Regions from separate parts of the Chryseobacterium sp. FW101-FHT12H09 genome, predicted to be linked through region 3. Evidence: riboswitches for the same ligand, from Rfam matches in the RefSeq annotation. Region 3 holds a riboswitch; each other region holds the start of a gene.
The links. A riboswitch is a leader RNA that binds a small molecule or an ion and turns the genes downstream of it on or off. The one in region 3 is predicted to bind cobalamin.
Positions count from the first base shown of each region.

Region 1: another riboswitch for cobalamin. It lies ahead of AC3WRL_RS15085 (acyl-CoA thioesterase); the one in region 3 lies ahead of prpB (methylisocitrate lyase).
Region 2: another riboswitch for cobalamin. It lies ahead of AC3WRL_RS03615 (TonB-dependent receptor plug domain-containing protein); the one in region 3 lies ahead of prpB (methylisocitrate lyase).

Region 1 is NZ_JBYTCP010000003.1:943,284-951,089, reverse strand. Features, by position in the region: gene AC3WRL_RS15105 (PspC domain-containing protein) at 1-974, opposite strand, end outside; gene AC3WRL_RS15100 (PadR family transcriptional regulator) at 986-1,315, opposite strand; gene AC3WRL_RS15095 (XAC2610-related protein) at 1,609-2,301, shown strand; gene AC3WRL_RS15090 (HD domain-containing protein) at 2,303-2,893, shown strand; gene AC3WRL_RS15085 (acyl-CoA thioesterase) at 2,933-3,316, opposite strand; cobalamin riboswitch at 3,433-3,610, opposite strand; gene AC3WRL_RS15080 (hypothetical protein) at 3,666-4,463, opposite strand; gene AC3WRL_RS15075 (hypothetical protein) at 4,624-5,613, opposite strand; gene AC3WRL_RS15070 (endonuclease MutS2) at 5,967-7,806, opposite strand, start outside.
Region 2 is NZ_JBYTCP010000001.1:798,678-806,483, forward strand. Features, by position in the region: gene AC3WRL_RS03595 (CCC motif membrane protein) at 1-178, opposite strand, end outside; gene AC3WRL_RS03600 (DUF2752 domain-containing protein) at 199-489, opposite strand; gene namA (NADPH dehydrogenase NamA) at 520-1,572, opposite strand; gene AC3WRL_RS03610 (cytidine deaminase) at 1,675-2,157, shown strand; cobalamin riboswitch at 2,286-2,463, shown strand; gene AC3WRL_RS03615 (TonB-dependent receptor plug domain-containing protein) at 2,497-4,344, shown strand; gene AC3WRL_RS03620 (YncE family protein) at 4,356-5,393, shown strand; gene AC3WRL_RS03625 (CCA tRNA nucleotidyltransferase) at 5,553-6,977, opposite strand; gene AC3WRL_RS03630 (L-threonylcarbamoyladenylate synthase) at 7,116-7,664, opposite strand; gene AC3WRL_RS03635 (hypothetical protein) at 7,787-7,806, opposite strand, start outside.
Region 3 is NZ_JBYTCP010000001.1:694,774-702,579, forward strand. Features, by position in the region: gene prpC (bifunctional 2-methylcitrate synthase/citrate synthase) at 1-640, opposite strand, end outside; gene prpB (methylisocitrate lyase) at 633-1,541, opposite strand; cobalamin riboswitch at 1,905-2,098, opposite strand; gene AC3WRL_RS03125 (aminotransferase-like domain-containing protein) at 2,429-3,844, opposite strand; gene AC3WRL_RS03130 (hypothetical protein) at 3,980-4,498, shown strand; gene AC3WRL_RS03135 (acyl-CoA dehydrogenase family protein) at 4,701-6,212, shown strand; gene AC3WRL_RS03140 (beta-1,6-N-acetylglucosaminyltransferase) at 6,295-7,236, opposite strand.

The sequences.
Region 1 (7,806 bases), on a different contig from region 3:
AGAACCAAAGCTCCTAAAACCCATCCTGTATTTCTTAATTTTGTTTTAGGGGAAATTAATTTAATACTTAATAATGCGAACAACATTGCAGGAATCAAACTTCCTAATATGATCATCGCCATTAGTACATACCTCATTCCATCGTTGTCAAAGTAGAAATTCATTTCGTTGATTGGAGGAAAATCATTGCTTCCCATAAATCCAAAAACTACGAATACTCCAATCAAACATCCAAATGCCATCAATCCGAAGATTCCTCCTAAAACATATCTTACAACGTTCCAAATTCCACTTCCTGCATTGTTGATATAAGGTTTGTTTTCGATATATATTTCTCCGACTCTCTGTGTAGATTCATTGGCAAACTGTACCAGTTTATTAGATTCGCTTTTAAGATTGTCGAAGTTCATAGGCTTTCCCTTCATTTTCAAAAAATCGGCTGCCGTCTCTGCTTTTGGAAGTACGATCCAAAGAATGATATAAAGCAATGCTATTAATGAAGAAGAAATAGCTGCTGTAAATATTCCTAAGATAAATACACCTAACCAGATCGCTCTCATGGCAGTGATATCCATTCCTACATAATGAGCTAAACCTGCGCAAACACCTGCGATTTTTTGTCTTTCAGGGTCACGGAATAATTGCTTTTTATCAGAATATTCAGCACCTGAATGGCCAGTTCTTTTAGAATTCTTTTCAGAATAATAAGCTTCTTCCTGTTCTTCGATCTTTTCAGGGGTTCCGATTTGTGCAATAACTCCTTCTACATCTGTATCGTTGATTACTTCTCGTTTTCCTAATGAATCTCTGAAGATTTCAACCATTCTTATTTCTATGTCATGCATTACCTCGTCTACTTCTGAAGCGTCCAATGTACTTCTTAGAGCATTAAGGTAATCGCTAAGCTTTATATATGCGTGTTCCTCTATTGTAAAAGAAAAACCTGCGAGTCCTATGGAGAGTGTCTTGTTCATAGCTTTGTTTTTTAATTTTTTTGAGTGATTTGGTTTACTGAATTGGTTAATTCGTTCCAGGTGTTTAAAAGTTCACTTAAAAACAGTTTACCTTTTTCTGTAATCTGGTAGTACTTTCTCGGAGGTCCTCCGGTTGATTCTTCCCATCTGTATGAAAGAAACTCTCCATTTTTTAATCTTGTTAAAAGAGGGTAGAGTGTGCCTTCTACAACATCCAGTTTTCCTTTTTTTAGTTCATCTATAAGGTCGGAAACATACATTTCACGATGATTGATAAGACTTAAAATACAGAATTCCAGAATCCCTTTTCGCATCTGCGCTTTGGTATTTTCAGTATTCATCTTAATAAGGTTTTTAATTAGTTATATTTAGAATTCAGTTCCTAGCTAGTTGAACCTATTCTTATTTTACATTACAAAGATATGTAATTAAAATGGTATTATGCAATACAAAGTAGTGAAATTTTTATTATTTATTATTTAAAATACTGATAATCAGTTTAATAAATTTTATCAAGTCTTTAAAATAAAATTATATTTAATTAAATTAGAGGATAAATGATCCAGATTTTGACAGCTATTCATACTTTTGTTATGAAATTTCAGTCGTATTTGTACTGAATAAAATCTATATATTGAATAAGTATAATACATTGACCAGTTTTATCTTTTTGGGATTTCTATGTTCCGGACAGCATCATTTTGAACTTAAAACGGGATCAAATCACTATGATGCAGTGATTACGGTGAATGATTGTGACGCAGAAAAATGTAGTGGAAGTGGGATAGTAGAACTAAAAGATAAAAAAACATTACGTACTATTCAGACTTTAACCTCTGATGATCTTTACTTTTATTTGAATAAAGACCAGCAACCAAGTGTCAATGTTATTCAATTATATGATGAGCAAAGTCCATTGATTTTTGAAGATTTTAATTTTGATGGTTCAGAAGATATTGCAATACGAAATGGGAATGAAAGCAGTTATGGTGGTCCATCCTATGATGTATATGTCTACAATTCTACAAAAAAACAATTCGTTATCAGTGATGAATTAACTACTCTTGCTTTTGAAAATCTGGGAATGTTTCAAACAGATCCTAAAAGAAAGAGATTAATTACATTTTCTAAATCCGGGTGTTGCTGGCATTTAACAACAGAGTATCAGGTAATTCCGAAAAAAGGACTAGATAAAGTTTACGAGCTGGAAGAAGATGCAATGGGTGGTGAAGAATTCGTAAAAGTAACAAAGCGACAAAAGATCAATAACAAGTGGATCGTAAAATCAAAAAAATATCCGATCAAACAGTACTATAAAGAAGATTAAAATGAAAATACAAAAAGAGATCGATTTTATTTTAGCAGTAGATGCTTTAAAAAATGTGCAGAGAAGAAATTATAATGCAGATGATTCAAGACGGGAAAATACTGCTGAACACTCTTGGCAGATAATAATACTGGCACAGGTACTTTTTCCATATGCTAAAAACAGGACAGATATCGATTTGTTAAGAGTTATAAGGATGCTTTCTATCCATGATCTGGTAGAAATTGAAGCTGGTGATACATTCTTATTTGATGAGAAAGCAATGGTTGGCAAATTTGAAAGAGAGAAATTATCAGCTCAGAATATTTTTGGAATTTTAGATGAACCTTTACGTTCAGAGTTTTTCAATCTATGGTTGGAGTTTGAAGAAGAGCAGACTGCGGATGCTATTTTTGCCTGTGCAATAGACCGTATTATGCCATTTATTCTTAACTCACATACTTCGGGGAAAAGCTGGACCGAAGCAAAAGTAACCGAGAGTCAAATCAGAAATATGCTGGAAAATGCAATAAGCAGAGCTTCTGATGAAATGGGTGAAGCTTTCCAGCTTCTGCTTAATAGAAGTTTAGAGACCGAAAAAGTTTTAAAATAAAGAAAACGCAAGTCAATTTGACTTGCGTTTCTCATCTAATTATAGTATTTGAACAGGCTTTTTAAATTCATCGATAGCCACAAAAGTAAAGTCTCCCACAATAGCTCTTTCTCTTTCATAAGAATACATTTGTTCCGTGTAGATCTCTACATTTACTTTCATACTTGTTGTTCCAACATGAGAAACCGTTCCTATCAGCTCGACAATAGTTCCGGCAGGAATAGGTTTCTTAAAGTCAATTTTGTCGCTGCTTACAGTTACCACTCTTTTTCTTGCAAAACGTGTAGCAGTAATAAATGCCACTTCATCCATCAATTGCATCGCTGTACCTCCAAAAAGAGTATCATAATGATTGGTTGTGTTAGGGAAAACCGCTTTAAAGATTCTGGTTTCGGATGCTTGAATTCTTTCTTCTGTAGTCATATTTCATTATTAAATTAAAGCGAAATGAAATATATTGAAGCAAACAGAATAATAACAGGAAAGGTGAAATTCCTGAAACAATCCATCAGATCAATAAACTTCAAGCCGCGAAAGTTTCTTGTTTATAGAAAGTGGCAGGTCTCCTGACTTGTAACATCCTTATCCCTTCCCATGCTTTTGCACAGTGGTTTATTATAAAGACTTTAGTTACTTACAGTTGCGCGACAGTTCGTGATTTTCACACGATTCCCTATTAATCTGTGATTAAACAGAACCAATTCCTGTGATGAATAAGCGTTAAAACTTTTTCAATGACAAAAATAAGGATAATACAGAGAAGTATAATGAATTATTCAGGATTTTTAAAAATAATCTGGTGAGCAACCTTTCCCTGTCTGATCGTCCAGAGCGTGGTATATCTGTTTTCCCCGGAACCGTTGATCATATAAAGAAAAATGTTATCATTGTCAATAGCAGCAACACTAATGTTATTGAAATCCATAGTCGGCTGGAACATATTTTTAATAGCTTCTCTTACAAAAACGGAACCTCTTCCAACCTGTTGTACACGGATAGACTTGATTTCTGTCATCCCTTCAGGAAGTTCTTTACTGATACCCCAAGGTTTTACTTTATCAATAGTAAGGATTGTTCCATCCGCATCTTTTTCCTGTTTCCTATAACTGGCATTGGAAGGATAGACATCAATGATAACCTTATTTCTTTGGGCAGTAGGTATTTTAGGATTGTTATTGTCAGTGAAAATAAGGGATCTTCCGTTTTTGGATTTGGACGGTGTGTATTGAGGAAGCTGATCAATAAAAGCTACACGTTCTTTATTCACCATACCTTCTTTGTCAAGATTCTCATATCTCACAAAAGGTTTTTCAGTGTCTTGCTTTTCGGGATATTTGATCCATAACCATTCCGTTTCTCCCGGAGCCGGTTTTACATAAAGAAAGACGTCCCCTTTACGCATTCTGATCTTATCAACAATTTTTCTATAATTATCCTTGGCAACCCTAACATTCGCGTAACCCTCTTCAGCCTTTACCACTCCAAAAGGAATTTTTTGCTGGCCTTTTACAAAAGCTAATGAGAATAAACTGATGGCTGATAAATAGACTGCTTTATTTACGGAAATCATTATGAAAAATTTTTGATGCATCAAATATATAAATTAAATACTTTTCGGAAGATAATTATATAACTCTAAATCCTTAATATTAGTTATTGGTTTTAGATGACCTGTAAAAAGGTTGAACTTTGTTTGAAATATTTAAAAAGACGGTTCAATATGCAGGACATTATCTTCTAATCCTATTAAAATCCAAAGTATAAAAATCGTTCAATAAAATTTTATCCAGCACGAACCCAGGATCTTTATAAATGTTCTTTTTATCAGCTTCTTCTATCAGAAAATTATTGGTTTCAATGATATTTTCGGTCTGTTCCTTCGCTTTTTTGTTTGCAACTATAAAGAATATAGATTTGAATCCCTTACCTGCAGGAAACATAGGGCCATCGCTGCTGATTCCTTTGTTTTCGGAAATTTTAGCATTTTCAAAAAGGGTTTTTCTGCCTTGTCCTTTTGAATCATCCATCAATAATAAGTCTTGATGTTTACTCACAAAGTCCCGTGGAAAAAGAAAGCTTAAAAATGGACTGGAGATTAGTTTACTAAAGAAAATACTTCCAAAAAATCTGGGTTCTGTTTCGGGATAAAACATGAAAACTTTCACATAAGTTAAATCTGCCCAGTTGTATGCTTTTAAGCCCAATAAACCGGCACAACCATTCGTAACAATACGAACTTCTTCAAGGTGTTGGCCTTCATTCTTTAAAATCTCTTTAGGCATGACAGAAGTTACATAGTCTAAATCTTCCCCAAACTCTTTTTGATCTTCACTTTCAGATTTTATAAAATGAGATTTCCCAAAACCAATCCTATCCACTGCGATGATATGAAATATTTTATTGATTTCTTTATTCTTAAAATAGTCTAAAAAATATCCGGAATTCTTTCCACTGTCATGTATCAAGAAGAGGTAGGGCTTTTTCTTTCGCGTTTCCTGATTAGTGATTACATCATCATTGGCTTTATTAGTGAGATAATGAATACTGTATCCGCGTATGTTTATAGAGTCATAAACGGGAGCTTTCAGATTTTCTTTTTTAAAAATAGTATTGATATCTTCCTGTGAATAAGATGGATAGAAAAAATAGTATTTTCCCCATATAAACAGGATCCATACTAACAGAAAAGCAATTATTCCAAAGATGATTTTCTTAAACATTTTCTTTTAAAGATATAAAAAGTTGAATGAATATTGCTTTTGTTTTTCTTTATTGCAAAAATAAAGGGAATTTTAATTTTATAAAATTTCCTTGATATCCTATAATGATGATTCAATATATTAGTATAATTTTCATTAAAATATTAAAAACTAATAAAATGTGCCAACCAATGTTCAGGTCTCAAGTATTACAGCAACTTCAGCCTAAAGGAGTGTATTTTATTGAATTCAAAGGAAAAGAAAATAATAATATCAGGTTAAAATTTATTAAGAAGTGAGAGAAAAGAGAAAAGAGAGTGCTTGAAGTACTCTCTTTTGTTTTTTATTAAATTTAATTTGTTGCTAAATAAGCTTTAAATTCTCTCTAATTCATCGGCATTAATTGTGGTCTTAAAGGTTCCATAATTAACGATCACTTTATTTCTGGAAATTTTTTCAATAGTACCGACGCTTGTACTTCCCGGAATACGGACCCGTTGTCCTATTTTCATCCATACGGCGCGGTCTACTTTACGTTTCTCCTCTATCTTTTCATTCGTTTCAGCGATCTTTTCAATAACATCTTCTTTTTTGAGCTGCTGGGTAATTTTTCTTTTTACCACTTGAAGACGTTTTGTTTCATCTTTATCAGCACCCACTTTTCGAAACTTTTCCTGCTCCAGGATCTTTACGAAATCTTTCACAACATCCTTTCGGGATTTACCTTTTACGTAACTATCAACAAAGGCCTCAATTTTATTTCCGAATTGAAGTTTGCGGTGTTCATCTTCATATAATTTTTGGAAATTGAAAAGCTTTTGCTGGAGCTGTTCGTTTAGTTTTTGCAGATTGTCACGCTTATCTTCAACTGATTCTTTTCTTTCCGCAAGGTCTGTTTTAAGTTTTTCAACCTCAAATTTTTCCTGCTGCAGTTTTACAATCGTCTTATCAAGATTTACAATATCATGTTCTACTTTTTTCTTTGCAGAATGAATGATAAATCTAGGGATCTTATTTTTTTCAGCAACCTCAAAAGTGAATGAGCTTCCCGCTTGTCCGACTTCTAATTTATACATTGGTTCCAGCGTTTCCTCATTAAACAACATCGCTGCATTTTCAGCATTGGGAAGCTGCTCTATAACCAATTTGATATTGGTATAGTGTGTTGTTATAATGGCAAAACTCTTTTTATCATAGAAAAACTCAAGGAAACTTTCTGCTAAAGCACCACCTAATTCCGGGTCAGAACCGGTTCCGAACTCATCGATCAATAAAAGAGTATTGGCATCAGACTCACGAATGATACCACCCATTTTCTTTAATCGGGATGAATACGTAGAAAGGTGATTTTCAATCGACTGATTATCTCCAATATCCGTCATGATCTTATCAAAGAAAAACATTTCAGATTTCGGATGAACAGGAACTAAAATTCCACTCTGAATCATTAATTGGAGTAATCCGACCGTTTTCAGCGTAATCGACTTTCCTCCCGCATTCGGTCCTGAAATACATATGATTCTGTTGTGTTCCGTTAAACTTAATGTCTGCGAGTGGATTGTTTTGTTTTCTGCCTTATTTCTCAACCATAGCAAAGGATGGAAGGCCTCTCTTAATCTGAGTGTTTTATGGCGGTTGATCTTAGGTAAAACACCATTAATCATTTCTGAAAACTTAGCCTTCGCCCTCGTTAAGTCGAGATCAAAGATATATTTCTGATATCGCCAAAGCTGAGGTTGGAATTCTGCTAATTCAGCAGTCAGCTTTCTAAGGATCTTATCAATTTCTTTCTTCTCTTCCTCCTCATTTTCTTTAAGCTTAAAATAATGGGTTACCACACTATCCGGTTGAATATATGTGATAGAACCGGTTTTTGAAAGTCCTAAAACTCTTCCGGGAACTCTTTTTTTGTATGCTGATTTTACAGCTAAAACCCTTTGGTCTTCAATAATACTTTCTCGGATATCATCTAAAAAATCACTTTGGCCATAATTGAACAATACACGATTGAAATTTTCCTGAATTGCTTTTTTAGCTTGCTGAATTTCTGTTCGTAACGTTTTTAAAATAGGTGAAGCTTCACTTTTCACTTCCCCAAAACGATTGAAAACTTTATCAACCTTATCAATGATCTCTTTTTTAAATTCCAGAACAGAAGCATCTTCCATAAGATTAGGGAAGGTATCAGGCATGGTTGGAAAGAATTTTTGTAGC
Region 2 (7,806 bases), 100 kb from region 3:
TATCAAAATCTGAATATAAACTTGGATTTTGTTGATATAAAGCATTATCCTTATTATAAAGGTTCATTCCGATTAATCCGCAGATTACTCCAACAATTCCGTTACAGCAGCAACTTCCTAAGATTGCAACGATTCCTAATACTAATACTGTTGTTGCGTTTGGTAATTTTTGATTCATAGTTTTTTATTTTAATAATTTTAATTTATTGGTAAAGGATGTCTGTAAAAATAGGAAACTACCATGATAATTGAATTAATAATTGCTAAAAAAACTAATGCATTACCGTAATTTCTTTTTTTGTCAATAAAATTCAACCCCACAGTACATAAAAAAAGCAGTAAGGTATATACTGCAGGAAACATATGAAAGGCTTCCGAAAATTTTCCCTCAAAAACCAAAACTATTGCTCTTTGTGTACCACAACCAAAGCATTCTATTCCTAAGAATTTCTTACTTGGACAAGGCAGCATAAAATCTTCGATTTTCATTTTTGGTATTTTTACTATTATTATCTAAAATTAAGAAGAAATTTTAGCTCTGAGATATTGATGCGGAAAAAAACATTCTTCCTGCATTTCAAATGAGCCCTGAATGGCAATATAGGGATTCCTCAAAATCTCTCTGGCAATAAAGATCAGATCTGCGTCTCCTTTTTGTAAAATATTTTCGGCTTGTTCCACTTTAGTTATCAAACCTACTGCTCCTGTCTTTACTACAGCTTCATTTCTTACCCGTGAAGAGAAAGGTACCTGATAACCATCAAAAACAGATATTTTTGCTCCATGGATATTTCCACCACTGGAAACATCTACTAAATCTACATTATGATCCTTTAAAACTCTTGCCAATTCTACACTGTTATCAACACTCCATCCATTTTCAGCATATTCAGTTCCTGAGATTCTAACAAATAGTGCTACATTTTCGTTCAACTCATCATTAACTGCGTCTACAATTTCTAATAGAAATCTTATTCTGTTCTCAAAACTTCCCCCATATTCATCTGTTCTGATATTAGAAAGTGGAGATAAAAATTGATGGATCAAATAACCATGTGCCCCATGAATTTCTATGATGTCAAAACCAGCTTTAACAGCTCTTCTTGCAGCAGTCTTAAAATTTTGAACCTGTTCTTTAATTTCTTCAACAGTTAAAACATGTGGAATTCTTTCAGTCGGATGATAAGGAATTGGACTTGGAGCAAGAGTTTCCCATCCTTCCTCCATGGGAATCTGAATATTATTCCAGGTAGATCCTTTTCTTCCAGCATGCGCCAGCTGGATTCCAATCTTACTTTCAGAATTTGAATGAATGAATTCTACAATTTTCTGAAGCTTGGCCGCCTGTTCGTCATTCCAGATACCCATACATTTATTGGTAATTCTTCCACGAGGTTCAACACCCGTTGCTTCAACCATTACTAATCCTGTTCCTCCTTGGGATCTACTTCCATAGTGGACAAAATGAAAGTCATTTGCTAATCCGTTTTCACACGAATACATACACATGGGAGACATTACCCAACGGTTTTTCAGTTCAACATTTCTAAACTGTATTGGAGTATATAACATCTTTATCTATTTTGGATTTTAATATTAAATGACGGAATAAAATTGGCTTGCCTACGTGCTGAAAAAGAACTAATTTTATCCCCCCTTTTTAGGCTCCAATATATGAAAAAAGACATACAGATCGGCTATGAATACTTTAAAAATAGTAGCGAACTGAACGATATAGAAAAAAAACTTTTCGAAAGAGCGAAACTAGCTCGTGAAAATGCTTATGCCCCTTATTCTGAGTTTTTTGTTGGCTGTTCCATTTTGCTGGAAAACGGTGAAATTTTCTCTGGAAACAATCAGGAAAATGCAGCCTTTCCTTCAGGACTTTGTGCTGAGAGAACAGCTTTATTCTGGGTTGGTGCTAACTTTCCGGATCAAAAGATCAAAAAGATCTTTATCGTGGGCGGACCTAAAGAATTTTCTGAAAAGAATCCTCCTATCCCTCCATGTGGAGCGTGCAGACAAAGTTTAATGGAGTACGAAACAAAGCAAAATGAAAATATTGATCTTTATTTCTCAAGCATGAATGATGAGATTGTAAAAGTTCATTCCATTAAAGATCTACTACCTTTCTATTTTGATGCTACGTTTTTATAATCACTAAGAGTAAAATCATGAAAGTTTAAATTTGCTTATCAATATCATTTAATAACAGAATATTTCGTGATTTCTGATTTAAAAAAACACATTTTAATAGATAAAATTGGCGTTTCTTTTTAAAAACTTATCTTTGCAAAAATTTTGGTTTTCAAGCTATTGAAAATAATAGGGAATTGGGTGGAAAACCCAAACTGTCCCCGCAACTGTAAATCGCAACTATCATATTCTATAACAAACCACTGTGCAAACGGGAAGGTATAGAAAAGCGAAAGTCAGGAGACCTGCCAAAATGATAATATCAAAAATATATTGCTTTCGGAGGAAAAGTAAAATAGTATGAAAAAAACTTTAGTACTACTTTTATCGTCATCTGCCTATTTTTTTTGTCTGGGACAGGAGAAAGCAATTGACACCGTGTATATTTTTGACAACCAAATGAATAAAGTAAAGCTTTTTCATAAGGTAAATACGATTACTCCACAAGATGTGGAAAAAAACTCCACCAATCTTTCAGAGCTTCTACGTTTCCAGTCCAGCGTTTACATTAAAGAAAATGGCCGTGGTGCTGTATCTTCGCCTTCATTTAGGGGAACAACTGCACAACAGACTGCTTTTGTATGGAATGGGATTAATATTAACTCCATATTTCTTGGACAAGGAGACATTAATAATATCCCTTTATTCGGATATGATCAGATTGGAATAAAAGCAGGTGGTGGAAGTGTCATTTATGGAAGTGGTGCTATTGGAGGAAGCATTCATCTCAATAACAATTTAGGCTTTAATGATGGCTTCAAAGCATCTTTATATTCTGAGGCAGGTTCTTTTAACACCTTTAATAATTTTGCTCAAGCTGCCTATAGCAATGATAAGTTCAGTTTTAAAGTTTCGGGAAATCACTCGATCAGTCAGAATGATTATGAAGTTGAAGAGAAAAATTACCTAAACAGAAACGGGAAATATTACAATACAACATTTAATGTTGGTATATCATACAAAATTGCCAATCATCAAACCCTTTCGTGGCAAAGTCAGTTTTTTGATTCCGCTCAAAACTATCCCATTTTTGTCGAAAATGGGAACAGAACAAGATATGAGACACAAAGTACCAGAAGCTTACTTTCTTGGGACATCAATAAAAGTAAATTTTCGAATAGCCTAAAAGCAGCTTATACAGAAGAAAACTTTCAATATTTCGGCAATTATAACGCTCCAAAAACAAGTGGATCTACAGGAAAGAATTACATTTTTAAAAATGATTTTAACTATTTCATTGTTCCAAAACTGAATTTTAATGTAATTACTGAATTTCAGGTGAATAAAGGAGAAGGATATCAGCCCGTCATCCCAGGTATAAAAACAGAGGGAATTGGAAATGTAAGTAGAAATGTGGGATCTGTGGCTGGATTATTACGCTATTTCCCAACGAAAGATCTGCGTTTTGAGGCTGGAGTAAAAAAAGATTTTGTTGAAAATATAAATGCACCTCTGCTTTATTCATTATCCGGAAAATGGGATCCTCTACAATGGTACAGCGTAGGTTTGAATATATCCAAAAACTTCAGATTTCCCACTTTCAATGAGCTGTATTGGAATCCCGGGGGAAACCTTGATTTAAAACCAGAAACATCATTCCAGATAGATATGGATCATGATTTTAAATTTGGTGCGTTTAAACTTACATTAAGCCCATATTATCTTAATATTTCAGACAATATTGTTTGGCTTCCTACAGAATACGGTTATTGGTCTCCTGTAAATATCAACAAGGTGGAATCTTATGGTTTAGAATCTCAGATTACATTTGATAAAAAATTCAATGAACACCATTTCAGATTCAATGTTGGATATACCTTTGCCAAATCAATTAACAAAGAAACTAAGAACCAGATGGTATATGTCCCACTTCATAAAGTTTTTGGAAATTTTGATTATCAGTACGATTTCTTAAAATTTTATGTTCAGGGTTTATTTAACGGTCTTACATATACCACAACCGATGAAAAAAGAGAAGACGCTCTGGATCCTTATTTTGTTTTAAACACTGGAATTTCGGCAACCATCCTAAAAAAATACATCATAGGGTTTAAAGTAAATAATTTAACCAATACTGTTTATGAAACGGTATCCTATTATCCTATGCCAAAACGAAACTATAGTATTTCAGCAACAATAAATTTTTAATTAAAAATAACATGAAAATAACTAAACTCTTACAACTTTTATTTGCTACCATATTGCTATTCAATATTTCGTGTAGTAACAATGATGATGATACATTACCAGTAATTACTTATGAAAATGGTTTCTTAATCGCTAATGAAGGGAATTTTGGAAAGCCTAATGCAGAAGTAACTTTTGTTTCAAGAGATCTGACTTTTAGCCAGAACAGTATTTTTTCTAAAAACAATGGAACTCAACTGGGAGATGTTTTACAATCTGTAGCATTCAATGGTGACAAAGCATATCTTCTGTTGAACAATTCCAATAAAATTCAAGTGGTTAACCGTTATACTTTTAAAAGTACAGGTACAATTACTGATCAAATTGATCAGCCTCGTTATGTTGCCGTTACTACTAATAACGTATATGTAACTAACGATAAGTATAACGGTGCAAAATATGTAAGCATTTATAAAAGCTCAGATTTATCTTTCGTTAAAAAAATTACGTTCAATGATGCTGTAGAAAGAATTGTTGAAGCTGGAGGAAACATTTTTGTTCAAAATGCAAGTTTTGGTTTTGGAAACAAAATTACCTACATCAATACTTCAAATAATGAAATACAATCTGTAATCACATTACCAAACGGAAATATCAACAGAACTATTTCTTATAATGGAAATGTTTATGTTATTGCTTCAGAAGCTACAGATTCCTATATTTATCAGATCTCTAATACTGGAAACATTACCAAAACGACTACTTTAACAGGTATTGCTAATGCCACCAATCTTCAGATAGATGGCGGGAAGTATTTCTTCTCTTCTGCCAACAAAGTATATTCAATGAATATGACATCTAATATCACTCCTACAACTCCTATTATTACAGCTGTAGACGGTGGACAATATTATACTTTATATGGATTTAGCGTTGTAGATGGAAAAATCTTCACATCAGACGTTAAAAACTTTACTGAAGACAGTGAAATTACAGTATATACAACTTCAGGATCAAAGATTAAGTCCTTTACAACGGGTAAAGGTTCTAATGGTGTATATCTGAATTAAGAAATTTATACTTCGATATACAAATAAATTTTATTTTTTTTCATCATTTGTGTTTTTTCCGGGCTGCCTTAGGGCAGCCCGGATTTCTTTTATAAAAGATTTAAATAAAAAAGATCTGAAATAGTTTTTCAGATCTTTTTTATTATTTGAAGTTTTATTTTAAATTTTAGCTTCTAGTCCTAATTTTTCAGCTTCAATAATTACGAATCTTTTCGCCTCATCATGGTCATTTAAAATTTCACCTTCTAAAATAGCTTCTTTTACTTTTTCTTTTAAAATCCCAATCTCGCGTCCCGGTTTAAGATCAAACATCTCCATAATTTCTTCTCCTGAAATTGGGGGCTGAAAGTTTCTTACCTGGTCTTTTTCTTCAACCTCTTTTATTTTGACGGCAACATATTCAAAATTACGTTTGAACTTATCCTGTTTTTTAGAATTTTTCGTCGTTATATCTGCTTTACAAAGTGTAAACAGATCTTCCATATCTTCACCGGCATCAAACAATAGCCTTCTTAATGCAGAATCGGATGCATCATCTGTAATCAAAGCAATTGGACGGGATGAAAGTTTTACCATTTTCTGGACATACTTTAAATCTGGACCTAAAGGTAATTTAAGTCTTTGAAAAAGCGTTTTTGCCATTTTTGAACCTAAAAACTCGTGTCCATGAAATGTCCAGCCCGTTCCCTCAACAAATTTCTTTGTGGGAGCTTTTCCAATATCATGAAGCAATGCTGCCCAACGTAGCCAGAGTTTATCTGTATTTAACGAGATATTATCTACCACTTCTAAAGTATGATAAAAATTGTCTTTATGGGTTTGTCCTTCTACCTCTTCTACTCCTTTCAGCTCTATTAACTCTGGGATAATGTATTTTAAAAGCCCTGTCTGTCCTAATAAACTTAATCCGATAGAAGGCTTTTCAGACATCATAATTTTATTAAATTCCACCATGATCCTTTCCATAGAAACTATTTTAATTCTTTCTACTTCCTGACTAATCGCCAATAATGAATTTTCTTCTATTGTAAACTGTAAGGTAGAGGCAAAACGAATTGCCCGCATCATTCTCAGTGGATCGTCAGAATAAGTCTGGACAGGCTCTAAAGGTGTTCTTAAAATTTTCTTTTCAAGATCTTCTATCCCATTAAAAGGATCAATAAGTTCTCCAAAATTATCTTTGTTCAAAGAGATAGCCATTGCATTAATGGTAAAATCCCTTCTTTTCTGATCGTCTTCCAGTGTGCCTCCTTCTACTTCAGGTTTACGACTATTTTCAGTATAGCTTTCCTTTCTTGCTCCTACAAATTCTAATTCAAGATCTCTATATTTGATCATCGCTGTTCCATAGGTCTTAAAAACAGAAACTTTTAACTTAGGATCAATTTCTTCAGCTACACTTTGGGCAAGTTCAATTCCACTCTGCTCAGTAACAAAATCAATATCTGTAGATGCTTTTCTTTTCATCAATAAATCCCGAACATACCCACCAACAATATATACTGACTGATTATTTCTGGCCGCTACTTCCGAGATTATTTTAAAAAGCTTTAGATTTTTATTTTGAGTAAGATTGATGAACATATTTATTATTTAATGTAAAACCACTAAGAAATCCAGTTGTAGATCAATGTTTAAAAACTGATGTATTTTAAACAAACTCCATCTTTCTTAATTTCCTAATGGTTAAATGATCTGCAAAGATAATTAAAATCTTGTTTTCTATTCCCGAAGAACTTTTATTCTATTATCACTCCATATTTTTATAACCGAAGATCCTGAAAACTTAGAAACCTTTTCTCGATCTTCTTCCACGGCATAATCAACCAAATTGATTATTTCTGAGGAAATGTCAGAAAACTTTAATGGGCTTTTATCTCCACTAAAATTGGCTGATGTTGACACTAAAGGTTTGTTCAGTTTTGTAATCAGTTTTTTACAGAAATCATTTTTCACTAAACGGATTCCTATACTTCCATCTTCTGCTAGTAATTCCTTGGGTAAGCCTTTTGGATTCTCATAGACGATTGTTACCGGTTTTTCACTTAAGTCAATGATCTCCCAAGCCATCTCCGGAACATCTACCAGGTCCTGCAGTCTTTTTTCAGACTCCACTAAAATAATCATGGATTTATTTTTCTCACGCTTTTTGATATCAAAGATTTTATTGATCGCTTCGACATTGGTCGCGTCACAACCAATCCCCCAGATAGTATCTGTGGGGTAAAGAATCGTTCCACCGGATTTTAATATATTGATAATGTTTTCCATTTTAATTTTTTAGAAGAAAGAATAAAGGTAAAAGAGCAAAGACCTTTATTTATTTGTTTTGTCAAAAATAAGAATTTTCATTATGTTTTGGCTAAAGCCCCCTGGGGGGAATTAAAGAAAAATCAATTATTTTTAACCGTAA
Region 3 (7,806 bases):
AATAGAAATCCGAAGATGTACCAGCAATAACACGAGCAGTAAAAGTAGAAGCATTAAATTCATGCTCGGCATAGAGATTAAGGGATATCTCCATTGCTTTTACCCAGGAATCAGGAGCCTTTTTACCATGCAACAAATGCAGGAAATGTCCACCAATAGTATCATCATCAGTTTCTACATCAATCTCTTTCCCATTATGAGTATAGTGATACCAATATAAAAGCCCGGAACTGAATGATGCCAATAATTTGTCAGCAATATCTCTTGCTCCTGCTACATTATGATCATCTTTTTCAGGCTGAATGCTTCCAATCGCTGAAACCATTGAACGCATGACATCCATCGGGTGTGCAGCTGCCGGAATACTTTTTAAGATATTTCTTACAGAGTGAGGCAGTCCTCTCAATGATTTTAATTTGGCTTTATAGTTTTTTAATTGAGCTCCTGTTGGTAATTGTCCATAAATAAGAAGGTAAGCTACCTCTTCAAATTGTGCTTTTTCCGCAAGATCCAAAATATCATAACCTCTGTAATGGAGATCATTTCCGCTTTTACCAACACTGCAGAGAGCAGTATTACCAGCTGTTACACCCGAAAGCGCTACGCTTTTTTTGGGCTTAAAAATAGGTTCATTATTCATTGATATTTTTGTTCTTTTGAAATAGGTTATTTAATTTTTGTTCATAGTCGTGATAGCCGATACTTTTGTAAAGCTCGTCGCGGGTTTGCATAGTATCAAGTACATTAACCTGAGTGCCATCCTTTCGGATATGTTCATAAACATTCTGAGCAGCTTTATTCGCTGCACGGAAGGCCGAAAGTGGATATAAAATCAAACCTACTCCAGCATTTTTAAGTTCATCAACAGTGTACATTCTGATCATTCCAAATTCGGTGATATTGGCTAATACGGGAATACCTGTTGCATCGACAAATTTTTGGTAATAGCTTAAATCAGGAACAGCTTCCGCAAATATAAAATCTGCCCCGGCTTCTTTGTAAGCAACTGCTCTTTCCAATGTTCTTTCTAATCCTTCATTCGCAAAAGCATCTGTTCTTGCTCCGATAACGAAATTTTCATCTGTCCTTGCATCAACCGCAGCTTTTAAGCGGTCTACCATTTCATCTTTACTCACTACTTCTTTACCAGGACGGTGTCCACAACGTTTTGCTCCTACCTGATCTTCAATATGTAAAGCCCCAGCTCCAGCTTTAATTAAGGATTTTACAGTTCTTGCCACATTAAATGCTGAAGGACCAAAGCCCGTATCCACGTCCACCAATAATGGCAGATCACATACGTTGGTTATCCGTTGAATATCGATTAATACATCTTCAAGGGTTGTTATTCCCAGATCGGGAACTCCTAAAGAACCTGCAGCAACCCCTCCTCCTGAAAGATAAATGGCATTGAAACCTGCCTGCTGTGCCAACAATGCATGATTAGCATTGATCGCTCCTACAATCTGAAGAGGACTTTCTTTTTGCATCGCCTCCCGAAACCGTAATCCGGCAGACTCTAAACTAACATTTTTACTCATCTTTAATATTATTGTTCGTTTTAATGTATTTAACTCACATACCATCAACAATTTAAAAAATTATCTTTTTTAAATTCTGTTAAATTAATCAAACGACCTATAAACCTTAGCGAACGGCTGAATGGGTATACAATCATCTTTTTAATGTTTATAAATCATTATAAAAAGAGGGTGATAAACTTCACAATACTTTGTAAGAGAGAAAATTATGGAAAGGGGTGATACGCCAGAGTTATAGATACAGCATAACTTTAAAAGCTAATACTACAAACTATCTCTAAATTATGATAATGTACCCAGAAAAAGTTGTGCACGATTATCAAAACGTATCATACCTGACTATAAGCTTCAGATCGCGAAAGCATCGTCAATTCGAAATAGGCAGGTCTCCTGACTTGTAACGATTTTTATCGTCCTTCCCATTCACAAGAGCGAACAGTGGACCTTGATTGATAAAAACCTTTTGAGTGTTACTTACAGTTGCGCGACAGTTCGTGATTTACACACGATTCCCTTTTAATTCACAGCTAAGTGTAACCAGTTTCGGTTGATAAAGAAGTTTAAATGAACTCCTTGGTGGTAAATATAACTATTTTATTGAAACGTTAATATATTAATTCACGAACAAGCGTTAGGATTTTACAACAGCCTGTAAATATGACAATTAAAAGTAATTCAAAATTTTAAAAAAATAACTAAATGACAAAAATCATATAAAAATAAATTGTCGAAAAGGAATGCTAAGGACGTTTTTTAGAAAAAACATATGCTATAAATATCAAAAAAGATCTCATGCGAATTGAGAGAAAACTAAAATTCATAATCACCTCTTCCTGTTTCATTTTGAAAAAAGTCAGGTTAAAAGTATACTATATTGCAAAAAACAGCTATAAAAGCTCTTTAACTTTCTCGCCTGCATTTTTCAAAGATATTAAACTGTGAGAAGTAATACGGTCAGCAAAAACAATCCGAAAATGATGACTAAACTGATCTGTCAAACTAAAGATTTCTCCTGGGGTAAATAAAATCCTCTGGTCATCGCAATACCTATAAAACATCTTCATATCAACTGCTTTTGATAAGCTTCCCCAAATGCTGTATCCCCCTTGCGGATCCTCAAAATATGAACCCTCTGGAAAAGAAGTACGTAACGCCTGTAAAACATCTCTAGCCTGATCATACAATTGTTTACGAAACGAACGTAAATGCTTACTATAGCTGTGATCTTCAAGTAATTTAAGCAATAACTCCTGATATATTGGAGCTACCGATCTTCCCAGAGAAAACCTCAGCCTCTCTGCCTTTGCATGGTACCTCCCTGAATGTAACCAACCGAGACGAATACCCGGTGCCAATGTTTTAGAAAAAGAAGAAAAGGTCATCACCCAGCCATATTCATCAAAATTGCGTATGCTGGAAGGACGTTCATCACCAAAATAAAGATCTCCATACAGATCATTTTCAATGATCGGAAACTGATGATCCATGGCAATGGATAACAGCTCCTTTTTGGTATTATCAGTCATTAACCTCCCTGTTGGATTATGGAAATTTGGGGTAACAACAAGTGCTTTGATATCATTGGCAGCAGAAACCTTTTTCAAATATTCTGTGTCAAATCCGTCTTCACCATGAATAGGGATTTCCAGGACTTTAAGCTTAAGATTAGTGATCACCTCCAGAACAGAAAAAACACATGGGCTTTCAACAGCAATAAGATCACCCGCATTGGTAACACTTGCCAAAGCAATATAAAGTGCCTGCAATGCACCATCTGTGATGATCAATTCTTCAGGATTGAATCTACATCCATATTGTAAGGCTCTGTCAGCTATCTGACTCCTCAATTCTGGTAGACCATTGGATGGATAATAGCGAAGAAGAGAAGCTCCTTTTTCACGAATGACTTCCTGCATCTTTCTTAAAATAAGCTTTTGTGGTATCAACAGATCGGTTGGGGTTGCTGCATTAAAAGAGCTATATTCAGAAGGTTTATTTCTGACAGAGGTCAACGCAATATTTTTATTGAAAGCCCCATTTTTCGCGACAGCATATGGTTCTAATAAAGGCTCAGAAATGCTTTGATGCACATCCGAAGCGACATAATACCCGGAACGAGGAACGTTTTTAACCAATCCTTTAATAACCAAAAGATCATAACCGCTTTGAATGGAGCTTATACTTAAATGATAGTCCGCCTTAATTTCCCTGACCGAAGGTAATCGGGTTCCCGGTTTTAATATTCCTTTTTTTATTTTGTTTTCAATGATAGAAGTAAAAATCTCATATCTGTACGTCTGCATAAGGATTCATCTTTTTCAGAACAAATGTACAAATGTACTGGCATAAAATAATAAACTGTACCGACTCAATTGTCGCGAACTGTACCCACATTTTAGTTTAATAATCCTGTAGCTTTGAATAAAAAAAGAATCTAAATGGAGATCATTTCAAAATTCACAGTAGGATCAGATCAGGGGATCGACAATCTCTTTGCCGTTATGAGACCTTATATCAGAAATGCCTATCACGAAAATATTTCACCGGAAAAAATAGAAGAATACCTTAGCGAACATGTTGAGTATAGAAAAATGATCAATATTTTAAACGATCTGTCAACTCAGCTTATCATGGTATTTGCGGACAATGAACCCGTTGGCTACTGCCTTTTTAAAAGTGGCTCCACTTATTCCGGCTCTTCTGAAGGAAAAAGAATGACGGAGATTATAGATTTTGCCATACTTCCGGAATATGATCAACCCGAGGTAAGACAGTCATTGTGGAGCAAAAGCAGATCAGCTATTACATTTACCGATAGTATATGGATCAGTATTGCTGAAAATAGCCCTATTATTTCATTTTTAAAGGATCATGGATTTATTTTTAAAGAAAATATCATTTTAAAAGCATTTTCCCTTCCTGGCCATATTTACGAATTGGATATAAAGAAAACTTAAAGCAGTCTCAGGGCAGTGTGATGAACTTCGTTAAAAAAAGAATAATTCACACCCAGTTTAAATAGAACCATTTAATTAATTGTACCTTACATAAATATACGTGGAGCTGCCGATATTTTGATTTTTAAGTTCTGTTGCCATTCGCTTCGCTTTATGATATTGTTGTATAGATGGCGTGCAGCATTTAAACTTCAATACTACTATGAATGGATTCGCTTTTGATAAACCCCAAAAAACATACCCGGAATTTCTTGACCATTTCAAAACTTCATTAAATACACTTTTTCAGGAAGAAAATATAGATCAGCTTAGCCTTTCGCGGGGTCTACCTCCTAATGTATGGAAGGAGATCATGAATTTAAAACCACTCTCTGTTGCAATTCCGGAAGAATTTGGAGGACGGGGATTACACGTAAAAGAATGTCTGGGAGTCCTATCGGCTGCATCTTATGAATCACTCTCTCTGTCCTTAACATTTGGAATCAACATCGCCCTTTTTCTTGAGCCTCTGGCAAAATATGGCAGTGAATCCGCAAAAGGCCCTGTTTTCAACGATTTTTTAAATCATAAGGCGATGGGAGGATTAATGATCACAGAGCCTGATTATGGAAGTGATGCACTCAATATGAGGACACAGAATGAGCTGATAGGAGATTATTATCATGTAAAAGGAACAAAACATTGGCAGGGATTAACAGGAATGGCTGATTACTGGCTGATTACTTCACGAAATTTAAATGCTGAAGGAAAATTGTCAAGAGATGTTGATTTCTTTATTGCAGACACTCATCAAAAAGATCAGAATATTCAGGTTCTTGAATATTATGACAATGCTGGATTATACATGATTCCTTATGGCCTTAATAAGATTGATATTAAAGTCCCGGAACATTATAAGCTTATTCCGGAATCTACGGGCTTAAAAATAATGTTAGATACTTTGCACCGCAGTCGGTTTCAGTTTCCAGGAATGGGAATGGGTTTTCTGAAAAGAATGCTGGATGAGGCTACCCAACACTGCAAAGATAGGATTGTAGGAACTTCTAACCTTTTTTGTCTGGATCAGGTTCAGTATCAGCTGTCAAAAATGCAGTCATTTTTTACCCTTTGCTCTGCAATGTGTGCAAAAAGCTGTAAAATAAGTGGCATTGATAATGATGTTTCCGGAAGTGGTATTCATGCCAACAGTATGAAAGCTCTGGTCACTGATATGATGCAGGAATCCGCTCAAATATATGTTCAGCTTTCCGGAGCAAAAGGATACAGAACTTCCCATATTGGAGGTCGAGGAATTATGGACAGTCGTCCTTTTCAGATCTTTGAGGGTTCCAATGAAATGCTATACACTCAGATATCAGAAGGAATTCTGAAAGACATGAAGAAAAAGAAAACGGAACATTTCGGAGATTATCTGGCTGTAAATGAGTTAACACAAAATGCTTCTAAATTATACAGCAAAGAGTTGAATTTCAAGATCGATGCAGTAATATCACAGAGAAAAATGATCGATTTAGGAAAAGTAATTGCGCGAATTATTACTGTAAATGATTTATTAGAATTAAATAATTCAGGATTTAATCAAGACCTTACAGATCATACCATTCAGATGATAAGACATGAAATTGTAAGTATTCTCGCTTCCATGCACCACCATAAAAACCTTAACGCATTGGATGATATCCATGAAAAAAGCAGTTGGATGGCTTTTTCATAATATGTTTTTACGATAATTTAATAATCCCTGTAAATAATGTGCAGGGATCCAGAGTATGTGATGCTTTGTTAATGCATTAGATTCAGTTATTTTGCCAACCACCAGCTCTGAGTTCCCTTTCGATCTCATTAACATCAGGTAATGGAATATGATAACTTTCATGAATGTACTGGATAATACTCTCATCCGTGGCGTCATCTATTTTCCTTATAAAAAGTTGATTGTTTGATTTTAAATACTCAATAAATTCTTCCGGACTTTCGGTTGTACAAAATTTCTTTCCAATTACAGCCCTCTTATCATCATTTACGATAATATCATGAAAAGAAGTATTCATTAGAACAGTTTGAAAAAAAGAATCTCCTGGTAAAAGAGTGTTTAGATAATAATCTTCAAAATCCATTACTTTCTTATTATTACTTAAAAAAGCGCAAGTGTCTCTGGTAAGAATGACCCACTTGCCCCCAATATAAGGAACAACTCCTTTCATAAATTCTCTTTTATAGATTAAAGAAGATATCTTGTGCGCCAGTTCTGTGAAATGATTTTGTATCCTCTGCAGGGTATCCGGTCTGTAAAATTTTTGATCATAATAGAATAAATAGTTTTTACCTTTACGGATACTGAGAAACTGACGAATGATATGTTGTGATTTTAAAGGATAATCTTCACCACTTAAATTAATGAAATAATCCCAATCCTTACTTACATTCAACAAAAACTCCATTGCATCCAGCTCAGCCTGGATCATACTGAATCCCCCGGAAGTAATATTCATACTTTCCAGAATATAGGCATTTGGAAACTGTACCAGAAACAACTGAATTTCCTCAGTTACCTCTGCACTAGCCTTTCGATCGATATGAATAAGATAAAACTGATCCCTGGAATATATCTTGTGAAACAAGTTAACAAATCTTTCCGGTTTATCATGAACCATAATAAAGTAAGCAATCTTCACTGATTCCGGAGAAAGACTTCTGAAAGATTGTTCTTGGGGCTGGTTGATGGGATATGGTCGCATGGTTAGAAGATTAAAATCATCTGCACCTGCAAACAACTTAGATTACATATAAAGTTACAAACAATTTTTTGAAAATCAATCATTTAAAACATAGTTTATTCCATATTTTTTTGTATATTTGCATATAATAAATAAACAGGCCTCTGCCTTTGCTTTCTGTTACAGTTTAGAATACTTATTTTTTTCTTTCAGTTTTTGCTTTTTCAGCTGCCAAAAATTAACCCTTATTTATTTCATGAATGAATATTTATATCGGCAACTTTAAAACTCAAACAATAGAAAAACAATTTGAACATCCTTTTACTCCTTTAGGAGATTTACTCTCAGTAGAAATTACAAAAGAAGACCATTCCGCAGGCTCAAGGGTTTACGGGCGTATAGAAGTGCTCAACTAACACGAGGCATGACACGCTATTGCAAACTCAGCAACGATCTTTATATATTCAGATTATTGGTGAACAAAGCAAAATAAAATAATGGAAAGACGAAGAATTAATTCTTTATTTTAACCATATACCAATAGTAAAATAAATATTTCAATTTCTGATAAAGAATTGATAAAAGGTCGAA